2 regions of the Bacillus sp. V33-4 genome follow, and region 2 is predicted to be linked to the other one. Evidence: riboswitches for the same ligand, from Rfam matches in the RefSeq annotation. Region 2 holds a riboswitch; the other holds the start of a gene.

Region 1 (11,906 bases), on a different contig from region 2:
GGAGTTGCGGAGGAAGCAAAGAAACATGGAATTCCTGTCTTTGTGCTTTCTGGTTCGATTGGAAAGGGAATTGAGACTTTGTACGAACATGGGATCCATAGTGTGCATAGTATTGTGAACGCTCCAATGACGCTTCAAGAAGCGATCGAACGCGCAGCCGAACTTCTCGAGCAATGCGCAGAGCAAGTCATGCGCACATACTTGGCACCTTAATATTTGCGGAAAAACATTGAGACAGAGAGATGGGACCAGGCTCTCTGTCTATTTTGCTTGCATTTTTGTATTCATAAGTTCTGAGCGAGGGAAGAATCGGCTTTTGATTTCAGCAAACCGTATATTAGAATCCATGTTTTAGGGAACAATTAGCAAAGCATCATTTTTAATAGATACCCTGCTTTTTTCAATACATTTACATAATTTTTGAAAAAAAACCTGATTCAGAGCTTTCTGCTTGTCTGGAGGAGATACGAAATGAGTGATTTTTACAGGAAATCAACAGAAGAAGTGATGAGAGATTTAGATGTTACTGAGCAAGGTTTAAATACGGAAGATGTTCAAAAAAGGCGTGAGCAGTACGGTTTTAATGAGCTGGCTGAAGCGAGACGAAAAAGCGCTGTCCAAGTATTTTTCGAACAGTTTAAAGATTTTCTTGTCATTATTCTACTTGTTGCGGCCGTTATTTCTGCTTTTTTAGGGAAGTTTGAAAGTACGATTGTCATCCTGATCGTCGTTATCATTAATGCCATACTGGGTACAGTCCAGCATATTAAAGCGGAACAATCACTAAGAAGCTTAAAGGCTCTTGCTTCACCAACAGCCAAAGTTTTAAGGAAAGGGCATAGAACCGAGATTCCCTCAAGGGAAATAGTCGTTGGAGACATTCTTTTTTTGGACGCCGGTGACTATGTTAGTGCAGATGGACGGATCCTTGAATCTCATAGCTTACAGGTAAATGAAAGCTCTCTTACAGGTGAATCGGTCAGTGCGTTAAAGTCTGTCGAAGCGATTGATGAAGATGACGTACCGATTGGTGATAGAAAAAATATGGTGTTTTCAGGCAGCTTCGTCACTTACGGAAGAGCAGTTGTTTTAGTAACTGGAATCGGGATGAATACGGAAATAGGGAAAATCGCTGGTCTCCTCGGTACCGCAAGGGAAAAGAAAACTCCTCTCCAGGAGAACTTGGATGATTTCGGAAAAAAGCTTGCCATAGTCATCATTATCATTGCAATCATTATCTTTGGTCTTGATTTGTTTAGGGGTCGTGAGATTGTTGACTCATTTATGTTTGCCGTCTCCCTTGCTGTAGCCGCGATTCCTGAAGCGTTAAGCTCAATCGTAACAATCGTGCTTGCGTTTGGTACGCAGAGAATGGCCAGGGAAAATGCGATTATTAGGCGACTTTACGCTGTTGAAAGTCTCGGAAGCATTTCTGTTATATGCTCAGATAAGACAGGGACTTTGACCCAAAACAAAATGACTGTCCAAAAGGTGTTTGTCAACAATCAGGTGCTGGATCAAAATGAACTGAATCTGGACCGGCCTTTAGAAAAAAAGCTTTTGTTAATGGCTCTTCTCTGCAATGATTCGATTACCGAGGAAAAAAAGGAAATGGGGGACCCGACAGAAATCGCCCTCGTTAATTTTGGAGAAAAATACGGGTTGGATGAACTGGCCATTAGAGAAGATTATCCAAGAATCGGTGAAATCCCGTTTGATGCTGATCGAAAGCTGATGAGCACTGTCAATAAATTCAACGGTGAATCCGTGATGATTACAAAAGGTGCACTGGATGTACTGCTTACAAGAACAGTCAAGATCGAAACCGCAGAGGGTGTAACAGAGCTTACTGAAGAGCATAAGCGGGAAATTGAAAGAGTAAACAGGGATTTTTCAAGTAATGGATTAAGGGTTCTTGCGTTTACATATAAAGGCGTCAAAGACCCGGATATCAGCTTTGAAGATGAAACAAACTACATTTTTGTAGGCCTGACAGCGATGATGGATCCGCCAAGGGAAGAGTCGGCAGAGGCAGTGAAGAACTGTATTGAAGCAGGCATCAAGCCCGTCATGATCACAGGGGATCATCGCATCACAGCAAGTGTGATTGCCAGGCAAATCGGAATATTACGGAATGAATCTGAGGCCATAGAGGGCATTGAAATTGAAAAATTAACTGATGAAGAACTGAGGAACAAGGTTGAAAATATATCTGTTTATGCAAGAGTATCTCCGGAGCACAAAATCAGGATTGTCAGGGCATGGCAGGAAAAAGGGAACGTCGTAGCGATGACGGGTGATGGAGTAAATGACGCGCCGGCCTTAAAGCAGGCAGATGTCGGAATTGCGATGGGAATCACCGGGACAGAGGTTGCGAAAGATGCTTCATCAATGGTTTTAACAGACGATAACTTCTCGACGATCGTCAAAGCGATTTCCAACGGGCGAAGCATATATGAAAACATTAAGAATGCGATCAGGTTCCTGCTGTCAGGGAATACTGGAGCAATTCTTTCGGTTCTGTACGCATCATTGGGTGCATTGCCCGTACCTTTTGCCCCGGTTCACCTTTTATTCATCAACTTGCTGACGGATAGCCTGCCGGCGATCGCGATCGGGTTGGAGCCGCACAATGAAAAACTGATGAAAGAAAAACCAAGGGACATACGTACACCGTTGCTAAACAAAGCTTTTGCCATAAGGGTCACCATTGAAGGTCTCCTGATCGCGGCAGCAACCCTTATTGCCTTTCATATCGGGTTATCAACCGGGGATACTGCAATTGCCAGTACAATGGCTTTCGCCACTTTATGCCTGTCAAGATTACTTCATAGCTTTAACGCCAGAGCAAAGGAATCGATTTTTAAAATCGGATTATTTTCAAATAAATACATCTGGTACGCTGTCATCCTTGGCATCATATTATTGCATCTCGTGCTATTGCTCGAACCGCTTATGGATGTATTTGAAGTAGCTGTTTTGAACAGGGCGCAGCTTCTCTCCATATATGGTTTATCGTTAATGCCTTTAGTCGTCATTCAGCTGTATAAATTGCTTTTTGTGCGAAGCGGCAGATGAATATGGAAAAGTATAATGGCCTCCCTTTTCCGGAAAAGGGAGGTCGTTTACTAACCGTTGTAATGAGCGCCAAAACCGAATGACGAGCTATAAGAAAATATTTTCCCCCTTCCGAAAATACTGCATTGTCGTGTATCTACTTTTTTGATATGTTTAAAAAACAGTCGGAGAAATACCGATGAATCTTCATAGTCTACTATCACTTCAAAGGGGAAGAAAAGTATGGGGAATTTACATAAACATAGAGTGATGATTGCTGTGGGATTTTTCATTTTAGCTGTAATTCTACATGAAATAGGTGCACTTCTATTTGTATCCAATGGTGTCTCGGAGTACATAATTGATTTGGCCATTATTTCAGTAATCGTAATAATGATTTCTTTCATGTTCAAGGAAACAGATGAGACAGCGGAAGAATTGCAGAAAAATAGACAGAGATTAAATAATATCTTCGATACATTGGATGTTGCCATATGGTCACACGATTTAAAATCCGACATTTTATTGATCACTCCAGGGATTGAAAAATTATACGGATATTCGTTAGACGAGTTTTATCAGGATCATACCCTCTGGAAAAGAGTTATACACCCGGAGGATGTAAACATATTAGCCGAAAGAGAACAGAGCTTTCTGCGTGGGGAACCAATCACGAATGTATACCGGATTATACGCTCTGATGGTGAAGTGCGCTGGATTCAGGATCGGGGTATACCAACGGTTGATGAAAATGGGAATTTATCAGATTTTAATAGCGTCTTGTTTGATATTACCGACCGTAAAGAAAGTGAAGATCGCTATCGAAGTTTAGTAGAAATGTCGCCGGATATCATTGCCGTCTATAGCAGGGGGCAAATAGATTATATCAATGAAGCGGGCAGCAAGCTGTTTGGCGCTGCGAGTCAGCAGGAATTAATTGGCCAGCCGATCTGGAAGCTTGTTGCTCCTGCGATTCTTGAGCAAATTAAACATCGTGAGCTGACCCTTGATGAAAATTTTGATGAAAAAATGACGTTTGAATTTCAAGCACGCCGTCTTGATGACAAGAGAATTGATGTTGAGATAACAGCGATGCCGATTTTTTATGAAGGACGAACGGCAAAACAGATCGTCGGCAGGGATATTTCCCAGCGCAAGCAAGCAGAAAAAACAATCCAATATATGGCTTATTATGACGGCTTAACAGGCTTGCCAAACCGCAATATGTTCAAGAAACATTTAAATGAAGTGTTAAATGAACGAAAAAACCAAATGCTGGCGGTTTTATTTCTGGATTTGGATCGGTTTAAGATCATTAACGATACAAAGGGACATGCGGTTGGAGATCTTTTATTAAAACTCGTAGCGAAACGTCTCGGGTTGGCTGTTCAAAATGATGGAGTGGTTTCACGCCAGGGCGGGGATGAGTTTATTATTTTATTGGAAGATACAGATAAGGAAAAAGCCGTGAATGTTGCTCAGCGGATGCTCGACGAATTTTCTCATTCATTCGAAATTAATTCTCAAGAGATTTTTGTTACAACCAGTATCGGAATCAGCATCTATCCAGTTGATGGAGAAGATGAGGAAACATTGCTCAAAAACGCTGATACGGCCATGTACCTGGCAAAAGAACGCGGGAAAAATAATTTTCAATTTTATACTGACCAACTGCATTTGCTTTCCTCCCGAAAGCTGGAATTGGAGAATGGTTTAAGAAAAGCTCTGGAACAGGAACAATTAGTGCTTTATTATCAGCCACAGGTAGAATTAAAAACGGGGAAAATTGTCGGCGTAGAATCGCTTATTCGCTGGCAGCATTCAGATCATGGCTTTATTTCCCCAGACGAATTTATCCCGCTCGCTGAAGAGACAGGGCTTATCGTTCCGTTCGGAAAATGGGTTTTAAGAAAGGCCTGTGAACAGAACAAAATGTGGCAACAGCAAGGCTATAAAGCAATTCCGATCGCCGTGAATATTTCAGTCCGCCAGCTTCAAGACGATGACTTTGTCGAATTAGTCAAGAAAGTCCTAAATGAAACCGGGCTGGATCCCCGCTACCTGGAACTTGAAATTACCGAAAGCATTATGCAGAATATCGACAGGTCTGAAAACATCCTGAACCAATTAAAAGATCTGGGCATAAAAATATCTATTGATGATTTTGGAACAGGTTATTCTTCCTTGAGCTATTTAAAGCATCTCCCTATCGATGGCATTAAAATCGATAAGTCTTTCGTAGATGATATTATCAATCATAGCAATCAGGGAGCAATGGTCAAAACAATGATTGATATGGGACATAATCTGAATTTCACAGTCATTGCCGAAGGTATTGAGAATCAAGAACAAGTCGCCTTTTTGGAACAAAATGACTGCAAAATTGGCCAAGGCTATTTTTATAGCAGACCTCTGCCATCAGATGAAATAGAAAAAATACTTTCAACTGCTCTGAATGGTGTTCCTATTAAATAGGGATGCCTTTTTTTGTTTTGATAGGAATATCAGGTAGATCATAGGAACCACACAACGTTATTCCATAATAATAAATGGAAATACTTCTCTAAATAAATGATCATTTCTTTATACTATAATTTTGTGTGAATTTTCAGTGTTTTCTTGAGATGAGATATCTACCAAAAACAAGTTAAGGGCAATATATTTACATTTTAATAATTTTAAGATATTATTTTAATATTATTTACGCTTAATCTTAATTGAAGAACGGGGGAACCAATTCAGCGGCTTTGCCGCTTGGGGTGAATTCATGAGTGAAAGGGCATTTTGTTTCCAAGTCCTAACCCGACAGCTAACCTCGTCAGCGTCTTAGAGGGAACAGCATGAAAATTGTTTCTGTTAAAAAAGACACTCCCAACTGTGTTTTTTTTTGTAGAAGCAGGGCAGCCATCGTGTTTCCCTCACCGAGATTATTGCTTTTACAGCATAGAAAATTACAGAAGGTGAGGATGTTAGATGAAAAAGATTAGTTTAGCCGGCCAAATTTTTATCGGCTTAATTCTCGGAATTATTGTAGGGGCTTTGTTTTACGGAAGTCCGGAAATTGCGTCGTATTTAACGCCTATTGGAGACATATTTCTCCGTTTAATTAAAATGATTGTCGTGCCTATTGTGATCGCAAGTATCATTGTTGCCGTAGCAGGTGTAGGCGATATTAAACAACTGGGTAAAATTGGCGGTAAAACAATATTATATTTTGAAATCATCACGACCATCGCGATCATTGTGGGGATTGCTGCAGCAAATATATTCCAGCCTGGTGCTGGTGTAAATATGAGCCAGCTCGATAAAACCGATATTGCCAGTTATGTCGACACAGCTGAAACTCAGGAAACTAAATCGCTTGTAAATACATTGGTAGAAATTGTACCAACCAATCCAATTGCGGCCATTGCAGAGGGTGACATGCTTGCTATCATTTTCTTTGCGCTTATATTCGGTCTGGGGATTTCTGCAATCGGTGAAAAGGGAAAACCGGTGATTGCCTTCTTCCAGGGAACTGCGGACGCCATGTTTTATGCAACAAATCAAATCATGAGATTCGCTCCGTTTGGTGTTTTCGCACTCATAGGGGTAACTGTTTCAAAGTTTGGGATTACATCGCTAATCCCGCTTGGGAAATTGGTGCTTACTGTATTTGGAACGATGATTTTCTTTGTGATAGTAGTTTTGGGAGTAGTTGCGAAACTGGCAGGATTCAGTATCTTTAAATTGATTAAAATATTGAAAGACGAGTTAATATTGGCTTTCTCGACGGCAAGCTCAGAAACGGTATTGCCAAGGATTATGGATAAAATGGAGAAAGCCGGATGTCCGAAGCATATTACTTCTTTCGTAATTCCGACTGGCTACTCCTTTAATCTCGATGGTTCAACGCTGTATCAAGCACTTGCTGCCATCTTTATCGCCCAAATGTATGGAATCGATATGAGTATCGGCGAGCAGATTTCGTTAATGCTTGTCCTGATGGTAACTTCGAAAGGAATTGCCGGCGTTCCGGGAGTATCATTCGTCGTTCTGTTAGCCACATTAGGAACTGTTGGCTTACCTGTTGAAGGTTTAGCATTTATCGCCGGAATCGACCGAATTCTCGATATGGGACGAACAGCTGTAAACGTGGTAGGAAACTCTCTTGCGGCAATTGTCATTTCTAAATGGGAAGGTCAATTCAACCCAATGGAAGAAATGGAGCCAATTGAGCAAGCTTCATAATATCTGAACAAAGACAGCCAGGAGAAGGAAGATTCCTTTTCCTGGCTGTTTTTCTATTTGAATATGAGTAGCTACTTTCCGAAAAGGTATTTATCTGCCCTGTGACATTTCACACTGCATTTTAATTTGGGAGCGCTTACTATAAGTCGCATATTAATGTCGAATAAATTACTTCTATTATAAAAAGTTAACAAATTGGGGTTGATAAAACTGAATCTAGGTACAGTTCTCGATATCGCCATAAGTAAGCACCCGGATAAAATTGCTTTAATTGCAGGAGAATCCCATTATAAATTTTCAAGATTGAATTTAGAAGTAAACAAACTTGCATCTTCCATGCAAAAGCTCGGGATCCGAAAAGGAGAACGTGTAATGGTTCTGCTTCAAAACCAAGTTGAATCTGTTCTAATTTTTTTTGCCGTTCAAAAATTAGGAGCGATTTTCGTCCCGCTTAATTACAACCTATCAATAAACGAAGTTCAATACTGTATCAATGATATCGAGCCGAAAATTATTTTTTGCGATTACGATAGCTTCGATTATATGGACAAAATTAAATTGAGCAGCAGGCCCATTTTCGTAAGCATTTCACCATTGGGCGGTGATATTAGCTTTCAGGAATTGATCCTGCGGGGAGCAGCTGATTTTGAGACTACAACATCTGATGATCATGAAATAGCAATGATATTATACACCTCGGGAACTAACGGGGTTCCGAAAGGGGTCCCACGCTCACATAAAAACGAATATTCATCGACGATAACCTTCATAAATCAAAATAGATATAAACCTTTCGAGACAACCTTGGGTGTTATGCCGATTTGCCATATTAGGGGAATTCGAATGATTCTTGCGATGATTTTTTTAAATGGAACATATATCATTCCACCCCCATTTTTTGATTCCATGGACTTACTTAATTTAATTTCTAAAGAAAAAGTCACTTGTTTATTTATGAATCCGACTAAATACTACGAGCTCTTAAATGACCCAAACATCAAAGATTACGATTTATCCTCACTAAAGAAAATCTCCTATGGTGGCGCGCGAATGTCGGAGGATCTTATAAATAATTGCATCCAGTTATTAAAACCAGAGTCTTTTATTAATTATTATGGGTGCACAGAAATTTTCACAATTGCCACTTGTTCTGTACTTGAAGACAGAACAGGCTGCGTTGGGAAACCTGGTACTCATCAGAAGATTAGGGTAGTCCATCCCAGCAAGGTTAATCTTTCTACACCAGAAGATTTAGTTAAAAGAGGAGAAGTGGGAGAAATTATCGTCCATATTGAGTCTATTGAGGCTTTTAGTGGGTATTGGAAAGAGCCGGACTGGTTAGAAAACGCAATTCAGGACAATTGGTTTTTTACCGGAGATCTTGGTTACATAGATGAAGATGAGCACTTGTTTATTGTTGGCCGGGTAGATAATATGGTGATTTCTGAAGGGGAAAAGGTGTTTCCTGACGAGATCGAAGAAGTATTGCTTAATAACCCTAAGGTAGCTGACGCTCTGGTGGGAGAACAGGATCAACATTGTGGGCAGATCATTATCGCCTATATCGTTCCAAGTGATTTAACACTTACCGTCCAGGAATTAGACTACTACTGTAAAAACCACTTATCCAGTTATAAACGACCAAGAATATATAAAATTTTAACAGAAATACCGACAATGAAAACTACAATAGATCAATTACATCTACTTTCTACCTAAACGCATGGGATAACTAGTCCTGAAGGGGTGATGTACATGGCAGGGTTGTTGATATTGGACTATGAGAAAATAATTCGGCAAGAAATTAAATTAATTTTTAAAGAAAGCCAATATAACCATCTGTCAATTTACGAATCTGATTCTGGAAAATCTGCATTAAGTATTTTTCAGCAAAAAAAGCCGAGTTTGGTCATTATGGATTTATCACTGCCGGATGTTGATGGAATTCAACTCGGTAAAGAATTTATAAAAATATCTCCAAAAGTTTCTGTCATTGTCCTTTCACAACTAACAATGTTTGAAATGGTTGAGTCTTCGATCAACGCAGGTTTTTCTGGATACCTGATCAAACCTCTTTCCAAAGTAAAGCTTCTCAGTATCGTCGATAGGCTTCAAATTCCAGATCTGTTTCAACATTCGACTGATGCGAGCAAAGAAAGCGAATCAGTTGATGCTGCAAAACAACCGGTCAAACACGCTTTGGAATTTATTCACAACAAGTACCAAGATGAACTCACTCTGCATGAGGTTGCTCATCATGTTTATCTCAGTGACTGTTATTTTAGTCGTTTATTTAAAGCTGAAATGAAGATTTCATTCATTGAGTACCTGAAAAAGTACAGATTAAATCAAGTTAAAAGGCTGCTGAAAATGACCTCTTTCCCGATTGAAGTAATTGCCAATAATACAGGGTTCGCAAATGCAAGCTATTTCACTACCACGTTTAAACGAATGGAAGGAAAAACCCCCACTGAATATAGGGGCGACTTTGTTAAGTTATTTGATAAATAGCTGAAAATTGATTTTGAATGATTACGTTCTTCGCCGAATGTAAGTGTGACCAAAACTGGTTCCGCTTCAATCGGCATTTTTTATTTAAATCAGTTAGAATAAACCAATTTCGCATTTTAATTACATGTGCTTTGTGCAAAATATTAATATTTTTAGCAAAAATGTTGAACCTAAAAGGTCAAAATATTTCATCTGGGTAAAAAACGTACCCATTATAATTTAGATAGTTAATTAAAACAATTAATTAAGTAAGTGTTTGAAAAAGCTTGAGAAATATGACTATGGATGTTTGGGTTAATGTTTACCTCTCATTTTGGTTTTGATTGAAAGCGCATTTAAAAAAACTGCTATTTCCAAGATCCTTTCTGCCGTTGGACAATAAATAGTCGCTCATAAGCGATGAAGGGGGCGAATGATAGAGGAAAAGAAAGTTCCTCCTTATAAATTTAAAAAAATAAATAAGGTAGTCAGGAGGGGAACCAAGATGAATCAAGAAGTGATGTTAGAAATGCGGGGGATAGGAAAGAACTTTCCGGGTGTGAAAGCCCTTAGTAAAGTTAATTTTACAATTCGAGCAGGGGAAATTCATGCACTCTGTGGAGAAAATGGAGCAGGAAAATCCACCATGATGAAAATTTTATCTGGAATATATACTCCAGATGAAGGTGAGATTTTTTTTGAAGGTAAGTCAGTTGAAATCAATAGACCGGATGTAGCTCAAAAACTTGGAATCGCAATTATACACCAGGAGTTAAGTTTAGTTCCTGAATTAACAGTCGCCGAAAATATTTTCATAGGGGACTATCCTCAGAAATTCAAGGGGGTTGTGGATTGGAGGAAGATGAAGTGCGAGGCTGAACGTGTTTTAAAAAATATGGGTTTCGATTTGGACGTAGATACAGTGGTAGACACTCTGGGAATCGCCAAGCAACAAATAGTTGAAATTGCCAAGGCTCTCCATAGAAAGACAAGAATTGTTATTCTCGATGAACCAACTGCACCATTAGCTCCGCAGGATGTGGAAAGATTAATAGAGTTAGTAAATAAATTGCGGAGTGAAGGTTTGGGGATCGTTTACATATCTCACAAACTACCAGAGGTTTTCAGAATTTCCGATCGTGTCTCTGTTTTAAAGGACGGTCAACATGTGGCAACAAAAAATACAAAAGATTTGACCCGCGATGAATTAATTAAATTAATGGTGGGTCGCGAGCTTTCAAATATGCGCTTAGGATCGATAACTGACAACGAAACAAAGGTGTTATCAGTTAACGGTTTAAGCACACCAAATTTACTGCAAAATATTAGCTTTGATTTGTACAAAGGTGAGGTGCTTGGGATAGCAGGTCTCGTGGGGAGTGGCAGGACCGAATTAGTAAGAGCTATTTTTGGAGCAGATCCATGTAATGCAGAGATGCAGTTGGATGGAAAGAGTTTATCAGTGGGCTCTCCCCGCGACGCCATTAGACAAGGAATCGCTTTATTACCAGAAGACAGAAAACATCAGGGATTAATTTTAGGAATGTCTGCATTGGAGAACATGACGATTTCCGGATTAGACAAATTGTCCAGACTCGGTGTAGTAAATAAGCGAAAAGAACAGGAAGATGGTAAAGGATTAATAAGAAAGCTTCAAGTTCGTGTAAGTGGTTTATCCCAAGAAACAGGAACCTTAAGTGGAGGCAACCAACAAAAGTTGATCATTGCCCGTTGGTTATATAAGAATGCAAAGGTCTTAATATTTGATGAACCGACACGGGGAATTGATGTGGGAGCAAAAGCCGAAATTTATCACCTGATCAATGAATTTGTAAAGGATGGAGGTTCTGTTATCGTTATTTCTTCTGAGCTTCCTGAAGTGTTGATGTGTGATCGAGTTCTAGTTATGGCAGGTGGGAAAATAGTAAAAGAAGTTTCGCACGAAGAGTCTTCCGAAGAAAAAGTAATCCAATATATGTTATAAGAGGTGAGTGGGTTGAAAGCTAACCAAGAGATGTTAAATATGCAGGGCTTTGGTGCAAAATTATCCTTTCTGAAATTACTTACAAAAAATTACTTATTTATCTTTCTGTGTATACTTGTCGTTTTTTGTTCATTTTTATCAGATA
Region 2 (11,906 bases):
AAGCCAAATACGATGATGATTTTCTCGACTATTTGCGAAATTTGCGCTTCACTGGAACGATCCGCTCGATGAAGGAGGGTGAACTGGTTTTCGGCAATGAACCGATTCTCCGGGTAGACGCGCCACTCGCGGAAGCCCAGCTGATTGAAACAGCGCTCCTTAACATTATCAACTATCAAACTTTGATTGCGACAAAAGCTTCACGTGTGAAGCATGTAGTCGGCGATCAAACAGCAATGGAATTTGGCACAAGGCGGGCGCAGGAAATGGACGCGGCAGTCTGGGGAACGAGGGCTGCTTATTTGGCTGGCTTCCAGGCAACAAGCAACGTGCGCGCCGGGAAAATGTTTGGTATCCCGGTCGCAGGGACTCATGCCCACTCGCTCGTCCAGGCATATCGGGACGAATATGAAGCATTCCATACATACGCAAGCGCCCATAAAGACTGTGTATTTTTAGTGGATACATATGATACGCTTCGTTCCGGTGTGCCAAATGCGATTAAAGTAGCAAGGGAGCTTGGTGATAAAATCAATTTTAAGGCGATCCGCCTTGACAGCGGCGACCTTGCTTACCTATCCAAGGAAGCGAGGAAAATGCTCGATAAAGCAGGATTTACTGAAACGAAAATTGTCGCTTCAAGCGATCTTGATGAATATACAATTATGCACTTGAAGGCGCAGGGAGCGGAGATTGATAGCTGGGGAATTGGAACGAAGCTGATTACCGCTTATGACCAGGCCGCTTTAGGAGCTGTCTATAAAATTGTCGCGATAGAAGATGAGAACGGGAATATGACCGATTCGATTAAAATTTCCGGCAATCCGGAAAAAGTGACAACTCCCGGCCTGAAAAAAGTCTATCGGATTATTAATAACGATAACAATAAATCAGAAGGCGATTATATCGCGATGGAAGATGAAAATCCTCAAGAAGAAGAGCGGTTGAAAATGTTTCACCCGGTCCATACGTACATCAGCAAGTTTGTCACCAATTTTACAGCAAAAGACCTTCATGAAGACATATATGTAGATGGCCAGCTTGTCTATGAGCTTCCATGCCTGGAAGAATTACGCGAGTACGCAGCCGAAAATCTCTCCCTGCTCTGGGACGAATACAGAAGAACTTTGAATCCTGAAGAATACCCTGTCGATTTAAGCCAAAAATGCTGGGAAAATAAAATGCGGAACATTGATGAAGTGAGAGAGAAAGTGAACAAGATAACAGAAGAGTAATTTGTGCAACGAAAAAATGAGCCGATCAGGCTCATTTTTTTGATTTACGCAATCCAGATTCGGGAGCAACATGCAGTTCCTTTTCTTTGAACTGATTATCCACTATCATCATTTCTCGGCAGCTGATTTTGTTCCGTTGTTGGACTCCCATATAGATCATTAATCTCTTTGACTACTTCGTCCAAAAATTCATCAGATAACAAGGGATAGTTTTCTTTATGCATCAAAATACTCCTATCGTATATTGATATAATAAACTATTTTTTGCCTGAAGAATTTATATTATACACAACAACATAATCTTTCTATTCTGGGGTTTAATTTTTTCATTTACTTTTCTGCAACACAGGAGTATCATAATCAGCAGTTTCATATTTCTAAATCGCTGAAACCAGATGGTGCGGGGGAACCGATTTTTTGGGTTGTTTCATAATCCAAGGGGTGAATCCTATAACAGGAAGGGCTACTCAAGGTCCGAATCCGACAGCTAACCTCGTAAGCGTTAATGAGAAGGAAGGTGGAGCTTGTACGACAACAAAACTGATGTCTGCAGGTCTATTATCTTATGGCTTGTGGGCGTTTTTTTATTTTTAGAGTCTAGTTTTGCCTGAGATTTTTTATTGCATAACAGGGAAAAATAAATTATACAACTAGTCGGCGGTGAAAATCAGTGATTTCTTCTATAAAAAGACTTTTAATTGGACGACCGTTAAAATCAACTGAATTAGGGGAACAGAAGCTTAACAAAACTAAAGCGTTGGCGATCCTTTCTTCTGACGCGTTATCATCAGTTGCATACGGTCCGGAGCAAATATTGATTGTTCTCGTTACAGTTGGTGCTGCAGCTTTCTGGTATTCGATTCCTATCGCAGTTGGCGTATTAATTCTGTTAACGGCACTAATTTTGTCATATAGGCAAATTATCTTTGCTTATCCCCACGGCGGGGGCGCATATGTGGTCTCCAAGAAAAATCTAGGTGTAAATCCCGGGTTAATCGCTGGGGGTTCCTTGTTGGTGGACTATATTTTGACTGTAGCGGTAAGCGTTTCTGCGGGGACGGATGCGATAACATCAGCGTTCCCGAGCCTGTATAGCTATAATGTTTCCATAGCCATTGTATTTGTTATATTTATTACAATCTTGAACTTGAGAGGTGTAACGGAATCAGCTTCGGTTTTAGCCTATCCAGTTTATTTATTTGTTCTAGCGTTATTCATATTAATTGGTGTGGGTATATATAAGATTGTAACGGGACAGGTTTCACCCGATTTGCATACACCGATTGGAGCGCCAGTAGCAGGGATCAGTTTATTTATCCTCCTCAGAGCATTTGCGTCAGGTAGTTCTGCTTTAACCGGGGTTGAAGCCATTTCCAATGCAATCCCGAACTTTAAAGATCCAGCCCCTAATAATGCTGCTAAAACATTAATTGCGATGGGTGTCTTACTTGCTTTGTTGTTTTCGGGAATTGTATATCTGGCTTATTATTATGGAGTTGCTCCAAGCGGAGAGGTAACAGTTGTCTCACAGATTGCAGAAGAGACTTTTGGCCGAAATTTCATGTATTTCTTCATTCAAGGAACGACAGCATTGATCTTAATCCTTGCCGCCAATACTGGCTATTCCGCTTTCCCTTTACTGGCAGTGAACCTTGCCAAGGATAAATTTATCCCAAGAATGTTTACAATTAGAGGAGACCGATTAGGCTACTCCAATGGAATTATCATTCTTGGACTTTTTTCTATCATCTTAATTATTGCGTTTAAAGGTCAAACTGAACACCTGATCCCGCTTTATGCCGTTGGTGTGTTTATTCCATTCACGTTGTCCCAGACAGGAATGATGGTGAAGTGGCTTCGTGAAAAGCCTCAAGGCTGGATCGCGAAATTCGTTATTAATTCAACGGGTGCCGTGATCAGCTTTACAGTCACAATCATGTTCTTTTTAACTAAATTTTCACAGGTATGGCCGGTGCTAATCTTCATACCTGTTATCGTGTATGTCTTTCATAGAATCAGAAATCATTATGAAGCAGTGGGAGACCAACTTCGGCTTACGACTTGTGAGCCTTCTGTACCAATTGAAGGGAATGTTATTATTGTTCCTGTCGCAGGGATTACTCATGTGGTGGAGAACTCATTAAACTATGCAAAATCTCTGTCAGCCGACCAAATTATTGCCGTTTACGTTGCTTTTGAAAGGGAAGACGAGAAAAGGTTTGAAGAAAAATGGAAGAAATGGCAACCTGATATTAGGCTGGTAACCCTGCACTCGCATTACAGAAGCATCATTCATCCATTGACGAAATTTGTTGATATTGTTGAACATAAAGCGCGGGAAGCGAATTATCAGGTCACAGTCATCATTCCACAATTCATTCCTAAGAAGGGCTGGCACAATATCCTTCACAACCAATCAAGTTTACTGATTCGCGCCTTCTTGCTGTACCGGAGAAACGTTGTTGTCACGACTGTACCTTATCATTTAAAAAAATAATGCGGATGGTGGCTTTACTTCATGTAGAGCTGCCTTTTATTATGTAACGGAACAGGACAATTTAATAAGAAGAGTTCTTTTATAAAATTTATGACTATTTAATCAGGATGGAACATCTGTAATCACAGTACATAATAAGGAACGAACGATGGAGCATACTTATAAAGATGAGAAAATTTTAAGGGAGGCAGGAATTATGTCGCTTTGGCTTATATATGCGCTTCTTGCAGCGATATCGGCTGCTTTGGTCAGTATATTTGGAAAAATTGGATTGCAAAACATTGACCCGAATACGGCTACCGCAGTAAGAGCGATCATCATGGCCGTGTTTTTGATTGGCGTTGTTGCCTTTGAAGGGAATTTACAGAAGATACCGGAGATCATCAATCAAAAGCGGACATTTATGTTTATCATTCTCAGCGGCATCGCCGGGGCTACATCCTGGTTGTTCTATTTCATGGCGCTCAGGGTCGGAAAGGTGTCCCAGGTGGCGCCCATTGATAAACTGAGTGTCGTTCTCGCCACCGTTTTGGCGATCTTGTTCCTTGGTGAAAAAATAAGTCTGTTAAATGGATTGGGCGTTGCGCTTATTGCGATCGGAGTCGTTTTAACAGCATTGAGTTAATCTGATAAAATGTAGGGATTGTTGGAGCTGTCAATTTGGGCAGCTTTTTACTCATTCAAAATAATTTGAATGATAAACTTAAGTTGAATACAAATGGGGCATGACTATGTGCGCGAACTTGTTAAATCAGGATTATTAGTTTTAACCGATACGAGAGACAATGGCGGGATCCTTGAAAAATATTATTGCCGGTTGCCAAAGATTTTCGCATTCGTTTGCACGATATTGAGGAAGCGGACGAAGGGGACAATCACAAATTAAATATTGTCAGAAAAACAATCAATGACTTTCGCGACCAATATTTAAGATCACTTAGCAAATTAGCAGATGAGGACGTTGATCAACAGCTCTTTTTTGCCGGGCAGTTAACCTTAAACGATCAAGAAGCTGCAATGCTGAAAAGAGAATTAATGGCAGTCATAAAACCTGGCAGGAAAAGAAAAATGAAGAAACCATGAACGCAAACATCAAAAGATATGGAGCTGTACTTTCTTTATACAAAAAAGAGGACCAGGAGGATCAACGAGTGGGGACAAATGGATTTAGAACATTTTTATTCATTTGGTTAGGACAATTGGTGTCGATCGTTGGATCAGGGTTAACGGCATTTGCACTAGGAGTGTGGGTTCTAGAGGAAACTGGGTCTGTGACGATGTTTTCACTCATTCTTTTGTTTTCCACATTTCCCGCGATTGTTTTTTCACCATTTGCCGGAGTAATCGTCGATCGTTTCGATAGACGGAAGGTGATGATCATTAGCGATTCAATAGCTGGTCTCGGAACTTTATTGATATTTGCGTTATACAGCACAAATTCGCTAGCCATCTGGCATTTATACATCATCCTGTCGATCTCTTCAGTGGCTAGTTCGTTGCAGTTCCCCGCTTATCAAGCGGCCGTCTCGACATTGGTTTCCAAGGCGCACTTAGGGAGAGCAAGTGGAATGGTCCAAATAGCAGAATCGGTCTCACTCGTTATTTCTCCGATTTTGGCGGGCGTTCTTTTTAAGCTTATCGATCTGCATGGCATTGTTATTGTTGACTTTTCCACCTTTCTCGTTGCTTTATTTACACTGTTATTCATCAGAATCCCAACTCCAGCAAATAGTGATGAAAAGGAAAAATCGAACAAATCGATGTTACAGGAAGCAGCCTTTGGTTGGCGATATATTATAGAACGTCCAGGTCTTAAGTGGCTGTTGGTTTTCTTTGCAGTCTCCAATTTTCTTTTAGGTTTTTATAATATTTTGCTGCAGCCATATGTATTATCTTTTACAGATGAAACTGTACTTGGAATGGTAATCTCTTGTCTTGGCATTGGAATGCTGTTAGGTGGTCTGTTAATGAGCGTATGGGGTGGGCCACAGAAACGAATAAGAGGACTTTTAGGCTTTGGGTTTCTCTCAGATCTGGCCCTTGCAGTTGTTGGTTTAAAAGGATCTGTCATTGTAGTTGCAACTTCTAATGCAGTCGCGTCGTTTTTTATGCCTATAACTAATGGATGCAGCCAGGCAATTTGGCAAAGTAAAGTTCCCAATCATATACAGGGGCGTGTATTCGCCTTGCGAAGAATGATTGGATTATCACTAAGTCCGCTTGCGTATATTTCTGCCGGCCCAATTATTGACTATGTGTTTGAACCGGCAATGACAGCAAACGGCTTTTTGGCAGACAGCTTTGGCCCTATTTTTGGAGTGGGGGAAGGCAGAGGGATGGGGTTGTTTATCACCTTGATTGGTATCGGTTGGGCGTTGACAGCTTTATTGGCATACCTGCATCCACGAGTGAAAAATTTGGAAACCGAGCTGCCGGATAACGACATTCCTGTAAATTTATCTCGGCAAGAGACTTTGGATGAAGCAACTGAAGCCTGAATAGCGCGTGGGTCTTCAATATGAGGTATTAATATCACAGTAAGGAATGGTAATACGGTGGTGCGTATTGCCATTTTTTGCTGCATCATAAGTCATTGGGAAACTTATAGTTTATAATTAAACCAAGACAGCCGAAAAGATACAGGATATTTAACGATAAAAAAGTTTTTCGTCCAATGTTTATAATGTAATAACCCAATGTTATGAAAGAGAAGAGGGGATAATAGTGAGTACTAGTTTTACTTATACAGGAAGAAGTAAGCAGGGCAGTATGTCCAAATTATTAGGAGTCTTTTTTATGGCTATTTCAGTAGCCGCGGTTGGCGTGTTTACAGGCCAGTTTGTTCCGCCGGCTTGGTTTTTGCCATTGGTTATTTGTGAAATTGTATTATTGCTCATCGTTACTTTTACGAGAAAAAAGGTGTCATACCCAGTCATGTATGCATTCATGTTCATTAGTGGAGTGACTTTATATGCGTCATTAAGCTTTTATGTGAGTGAAATTGGTGCAGGGGAGACGATGAAAGGAATCTTGCTGGGAACAGCTGCTTTTGCCGGGTTAGCCGTATTTGGCCTAAAGACTAAAGAAGATTTTAGCTTTCTCGGCGGCTTCCTGTCCATGAGTGTTTTTGCCTTGATCGGGCTTGCTATCCTGCAAATCTTCATGCCTTTTTCAGGCACCGCCGAGATGATTTACGCAGGTTTCGGAGTACTGATATTTACTGGGTTTACGATCTATGACTTTAATAAAATAAAAATGAGGGGATTCTCGGATCAAGAAATCCCCAGACTTGTTATCAGTATCTATCTCGATTTTATTAATCTGATCTTGTTCATTTTAAGATTTTTGCGAAGCAGCAAGTAAAGTATTATCATCGCACGATTTTCCAGTAATCCACATCAATATGAGTTATGAGTCAATTAGCAAAATCTAAAAAAGACATTTCCGATTTGTGTGGAAATGTCTTTTTAAATCGTTTAAGAAAATATTTTGCATTTCCATAACGGCTAAAACGACAAAGACGACGATGGATAAGGCTAAAACAGCGTTTGAAAGCCAGCCGTTTTTCCTCCAAGCAATATTTCCTTAACATTTTCTTCACCTAATCATAACTTGCTTCCATCTATCATTTGTAGTTATGGTAAATGAGGAAGATGTCGGTAACCCAATAAACTAAGGGGATATGAGGTTATGAAACTGCAAAATACAAATCATCGTTATCGGACGGTGGCTGTCATTGTCTATATACTGGTAATTTTTTCACTCATAATGGCAAATATGTGGGCCATACCATCCATTGAAGTTGTGTCAAAAGAGGACACCTCAGGGAAGGTTTCTGCAGAACGAGTGTATGATCATCTAAAGAAGATTGCACAGCAACCGCGACCTGTAGGATCTGCTTACCATGATCAGTCAAAAGAATACATCGCCGATACCATTAGGGACATGAACATCCCAGTCGTTATTGAGCAATCCACGGTCATGCATGACAAGAAGAAACTGCCGATTCAGAACATTGTTGCCACGATGGAAGGTACAAAACCGGGCAAACAGGTGATGGTAATGGCGCATTATGATTCTGTGCCTGAGGGACCGGGGGCGAATGACGACGGAGTGAATGTGGCCGTGATGTTGGAAGCGATGCGAGTATTGAAAAAAGAGGAGCCGATGAGAAATACGATGGTGTTCCTGTTCACGGACGGGGAGGAATTGGGGCTTTACGGCGCAAAGGAGTACCTAAAGAAGCATTCCTCCGAACACATCGGTTTTGTCATAAATCTGGAAGCCCGCGGTTACAAAGGGCCCGTCATCCTCTTCCAGACAAGCGGACCGAACGGCAGCGCCATTCAACTATTTAACGAGTATGTGAACAATCCGTACGCTTTTTCTTTTATGGAAGATATATACCGCCATTTGCCTAACGATACCGATTTTACTCCTTTTAAGGAAGAAGACATATCCGGGTTGAATTTCGCATATGCGGAAGGGGCCCATGTTTACCATACCAAGGAAGATGATTTGAAGCATGTCTATCTGCCAACGGTTCAGCACAGCGGACAATATGTGTTATCTATGACGAAGGCACTCAGTTCTATGGATTTGTCTACTTTGGGGAACAAAGAGAATCAAGTGTTCTTTAATGTATTTGGTGACCATCTTGTAGTTTTTCCCGTATCTTGGAACGTCTTTCTCGCAGCAATCGCTTTACTTCTCAGTGCTACGACTATTTTGTATGGTTGGAGAAAAGGAGATATCGTTCTTCAGAGGAGCAGCCGATGGGTGATTTTTGCTGTAGCCATAGCTATTCTGTTGTACTTATATGGAAGCTTATTTTCCATCGCTTACTCCATCTATGAATTAAATGGCTTTTCTTCCATGCTTCTAATTGCATTGGCTGCAATTTCCATTCTTGGCCTCCTGTTCTATTGGATTCTGCGAAAGCTGAAGGTCGTCTCTCGATTGAAGAAACTTGTCCAGGGGCTGCCGGTCATAGATATTGTTGTTGGGACCATGCTGATCATGGCCGCACTGACCGTCTGGACCAAGTTCAGTATGCCGGGAAGTCATTATTTATTTGCAATTCCGTTGATGGTCAGTTCGTTTAGCTTGTTGGGATTCATGTTGATGCGCCAGTCTATGACAGCGTGCATGTTTTTGTCTTTGATCGCAGCCGTACCGCTCACGCTGATTCTGTATCCTGTTTTGCGATTGTTGTTTGTTGGCTTCGGAATTGCAGGCATTCATTATTTGCTCATTATCCTTTTGTTATACGTTCCTTTGATTCTACCGGCTACGCTCTACACAGAAACTAAGGTACTAGGTTATAAATCTTCTGAAATCCGAATTTTGGGCGATTAACGATAACGCCGTTTTCTCTGGACAGGTAACCCTGGCAGCGCTTATGATTCCGATTGCAAAGATGTCTTAGTAACGACGTTGGAACTTATGCGTATGAGAAGCATCGATACAATCACCGCTATCGTGAAAGCCACCCAGAAAAAATTCGTCGATATGGATATTAACCCGCTGTCGTTGGCCAACGCGGCGATTTGAATTGTCAACACGTTCAAGCAAGAGTTCCAAACAGTATGCCACACGATGCAAATCCATAGATTAGAGGTTTTGTAGAATAAGTAGCCCATTAGAAATCCCATTATTCCCGAGAAGACTTTAATAAATTAAAATCTTAAAAAGACATTTCCAATTACAATGGAAATGTCTTTTTAAACGGGAAGTTTCTTTTAGAAAATATTTCGCAGTTCCGTAACGGCTAACACGACAAAGATGATAATCGATAAGGCTAAAACAGCGTTTGAAAGCCAGCCATTTCTTGCTTCATTTTGCATATGTTTTTTTGAGTTAAGCAGCCAAAGAAGAGTAAACGCCAGAAATGGCATAAAGAGTGCCCCTAAGGCCCCGTAAACAATGATCAGGCCGACTGGTTTTCCGATAAAATGCAGCAGCATTGGAGGGAAAGTAAGCCAAAGCACATAAAAGCGGTACGATTTTGTTTTGCTTAAATCTTCGTCTTTAACATTGGTGTGGCGTACCGTCCGCACAAAATCAGCAAATAAATAGGAAACGCCATTCCATACCCCAAGTACGGAGGTGAATGAGGCGGACCAAAAACCAGTAAGAAACAGCCATCTGACCGAAGGATGCAACTCATTTCCAAGAACAGAAGCAAAGGAAACGAGCCCCTGCTCACCACTAATATTGCTGTTTGTACCATATAATAATGCTGCGCCGAGAATAAGCAGTGAGATGGTGAAAATCGCTGTTACGATATACGCTATAGCAGAGTCAATCCGCATCAGTTTTAAAAAGGAGGCCCCCTTCCACTGATGCTCTTGCAGCCAGTAGCCATACGACGCCATCGTAATCGAACCGCCAACGCCGCCAATCAATCCGAGAGCAAACAATAAGGAGCCAGGCGGTAATGATGGAACAGCTGTGTTCCATAAACCACTTAGCTGCGGGATGACAAGCAGTGCAGATCCTACGACGGTTACAAACATGATAGCAATCAATATATTCATAACATGTTCGAACGCCTTGAAACCACCCCACCAAATTAAAACAAAGCCGATGATTCCATGTATGACTGCCCATGCCCATAATGGAAGAAAAGGGAACATGGCCGCCATCGCTAGGGCACAAGAAGAAGTCCCAGCTGCACCATAAACAAAGCCCCAAATAATTGAATATGTACCAAAATAACCAGTTGTCCATTTCCCGAGAAATGTCCAGCCAGTCAAAATCGTTTTGCCACTTAGCAAATGCCAGCGGCCAACCCCTTCATTTAATGCGAATTTTAAAATTGAACCAATGATGATCGCCCATAAAAACACAAGGCCGAATTGTGTACCTGCCACGAGAGCTGCTACTAAATCGCCGGCCCCGACACCAGTTGCTGCAACAATTAAGCCTGGGCCTATTATCGATTTTTTCTTGGCCGTCAGACCGGTTGGTGCAGGAATGTTATCTGTATGCGTTTTCAATCATTTCTCCCCTCTCGTTAAAATTCTCAAAATTCATAATTATTTTAACTTATTTCCCTATTATATACAAAAATAATGATTTATGGTTAGCGGCTCTCAATATTATGAGGGTTACGAGTAAACTTCAGGCGGGACGGTGTGGGGATTTTTATAGTGGAAAGGCGTGGATTGGCCCTCCCGGCGAATGCCGGAAGGGCCGTGTGCGAAACTATTGTGTGATGTCATCATCAGTTGCCATTGGTTGAATCTCGTTCGTGCTTCCCTTTTTATTTTTCTCATGTGTCGGGTTTTGTTGCTCAAATTGTTCAAGCTGTTTGCTTACAGCTTCAGATTGGATCATGTGACCCCCATTGTCTTTATTCATTGGTTAATTGCCCTCCTTCGTCATCATGGTTCATGATTATCATGAGAATAAGCCGGAAAATTTATGCAACAGCATTTTGTATTTTTTAAAATCTGGAGCGCAAAGCACCCGCCCTTGCTTCAAGCATACAGGCGATAAGGCTAGCTATTAGTTTTTTACAACCAGCCCTGACATGCACCTGGAATAAAGACATCGCTCTCTAATCGTTAGTCATGGTTCGATAAGCGCCAGTTTTAACCACTTTGAGTAAGAAGTCATCTGTTGCTTCTCCGTCCCTATGTACTATATGAAGTGAACCGTCATCAAGTTTGGCACTGTTTGTGACATTCGGATCAACGTCTGCGATCCTGTTCGTATTTTCTCGGTCATCCATACCTTCACCTCCTGTTTACTAGCATATGGAAACGGCCACATTTTAAACTGGTTCTGGTATAGCTACTTGACAAATATAATGTCTGTTTGGAGCTTAGAAAATACACTCTGCTGGCTCGAGTAATTGTTATGCAGTATTGGAACAATCTTTCCGTATAGCTTGTTGCCAAACCGGAACAATATAAAAAAGATCAACGTTGGAGCTACCTGATCGAGTTCCGATTTGCGAATTTATCTAACAAACGGCGTGTTTATAGAATCTTTAAAAGTCCATACAATTAATGACTCAATGGTAGTGTAAAAAGTTCTATGAAAACTCGGCTTTGAGGGTTCCGTTCTGCCACAAAACAGATGGATAGCCCCGCAAACGCTCTTGACAAACACGCCAATCATGGAGGTGCCATAATGGAAAAAGACAATTTAAGCCAGAACGAAAA

The links. A riboswitch is a leader RNA that binds a small molecule or an ion and turns the genes downstream of it on or off. The one in region 2 is predicted to bind cyclic di-AMP.
Region 1: another riboswitch for cyclic di-AMP. It lies ahead of CVD23_RS21215 (cation:dicarboxylate symporter family transporter); the one in region 2 lies ahead of CVD23_RS06490 (APC family permease).

What each region holds. Positions count from the first base shown of each region.
Region 1 is NZ_PGVC01000079.1:23,807-35,712, forward strand. It holds gene CVD23_RS21200 (glycerate kinase) at 1-213, shown strand, start outside; gene CVD23_RS21205 (cation-translocating P-type ATPase) at 472-3,078, shown strand; gene CVD23_RS21210 (putative bifunctional diguanylate cyclase/phosphodiesterase) at 3,301-5,532, shown strand; cyclic di-AMP (ydaO/yuaA leader) riboswitch at 5,752-5,896, shown strand; gene CVD23_RS21215 (cation:dicarboxylate symporter family transporter) at 6,031-7,287, shown strand; gene CVD23_RS21220 (class I adenylate-forming enzyme family protein) at 7,489-9,006, shown strand; gene CVD23_RS21225 (helix-turn-helix domain-containing protein) at 9,043-9,798, shown strand; gene CVD23_RS21230 (sugar ABC transporter ATP-binding protein) at 10,283-11,761, shown strand; gene CVD23_RS21235 (ABC transporter permease) at 11,774-11,906, shown strand, end outside.
Region 2 is NZ_PGVC01000016.1:48,530-60,435, reverse strand. It holds gene CVD23_RS06500 (nicotinate phosphoribosyltransferase) at 1-1,235, shown strand, start outside; gene CVD23_RS06495 (hypothetical protein) at 1,331-1,459, opposite strand; cyclic di-AMP (ydaO/yuaA leader) riboswitch at 1,609-1,752, shown strand; gene CVD23_RS06490 (APC family permease) at 1,906-3,732, shown strand; gene CVD23_RS06485 (EamA family transporter) at 3,929-4,357, shown strand; gene CVD23_RS06480 (hypothetical protein) at 4,543-4,815, shown strand; gene CVD23_RS06475 (MFS transporter) at 4,884-6,230, shown strand; gene CVD23_RS06470 (Bax inhibitor-1/YccA family protein) at 6,502-7,095, shown strand; gene CVD23_RS06465 (M20/M25/M40 family metallo-hydrolase) at 7,423-9,090, shown strand; partial or broken gene CVD23_RS22805 (CPBP family glutamic-type intramembrane protease) at 9,318-9,386, opposite strand; gene CVD23_RS06455 (Nramp family divalent metal transporter) at 9,474-10,694, opposite strand; gene CVD23_RS21875 (hypothetical protein) at 10,942-11,097, opposite strand; gene CVD23_RS21870 (hypothetical protein) at 11,297-11,470, opposite strand; gene CVD23_RS21865 (hypothetical protein) at 11,875-11,906, shown strand, end outside.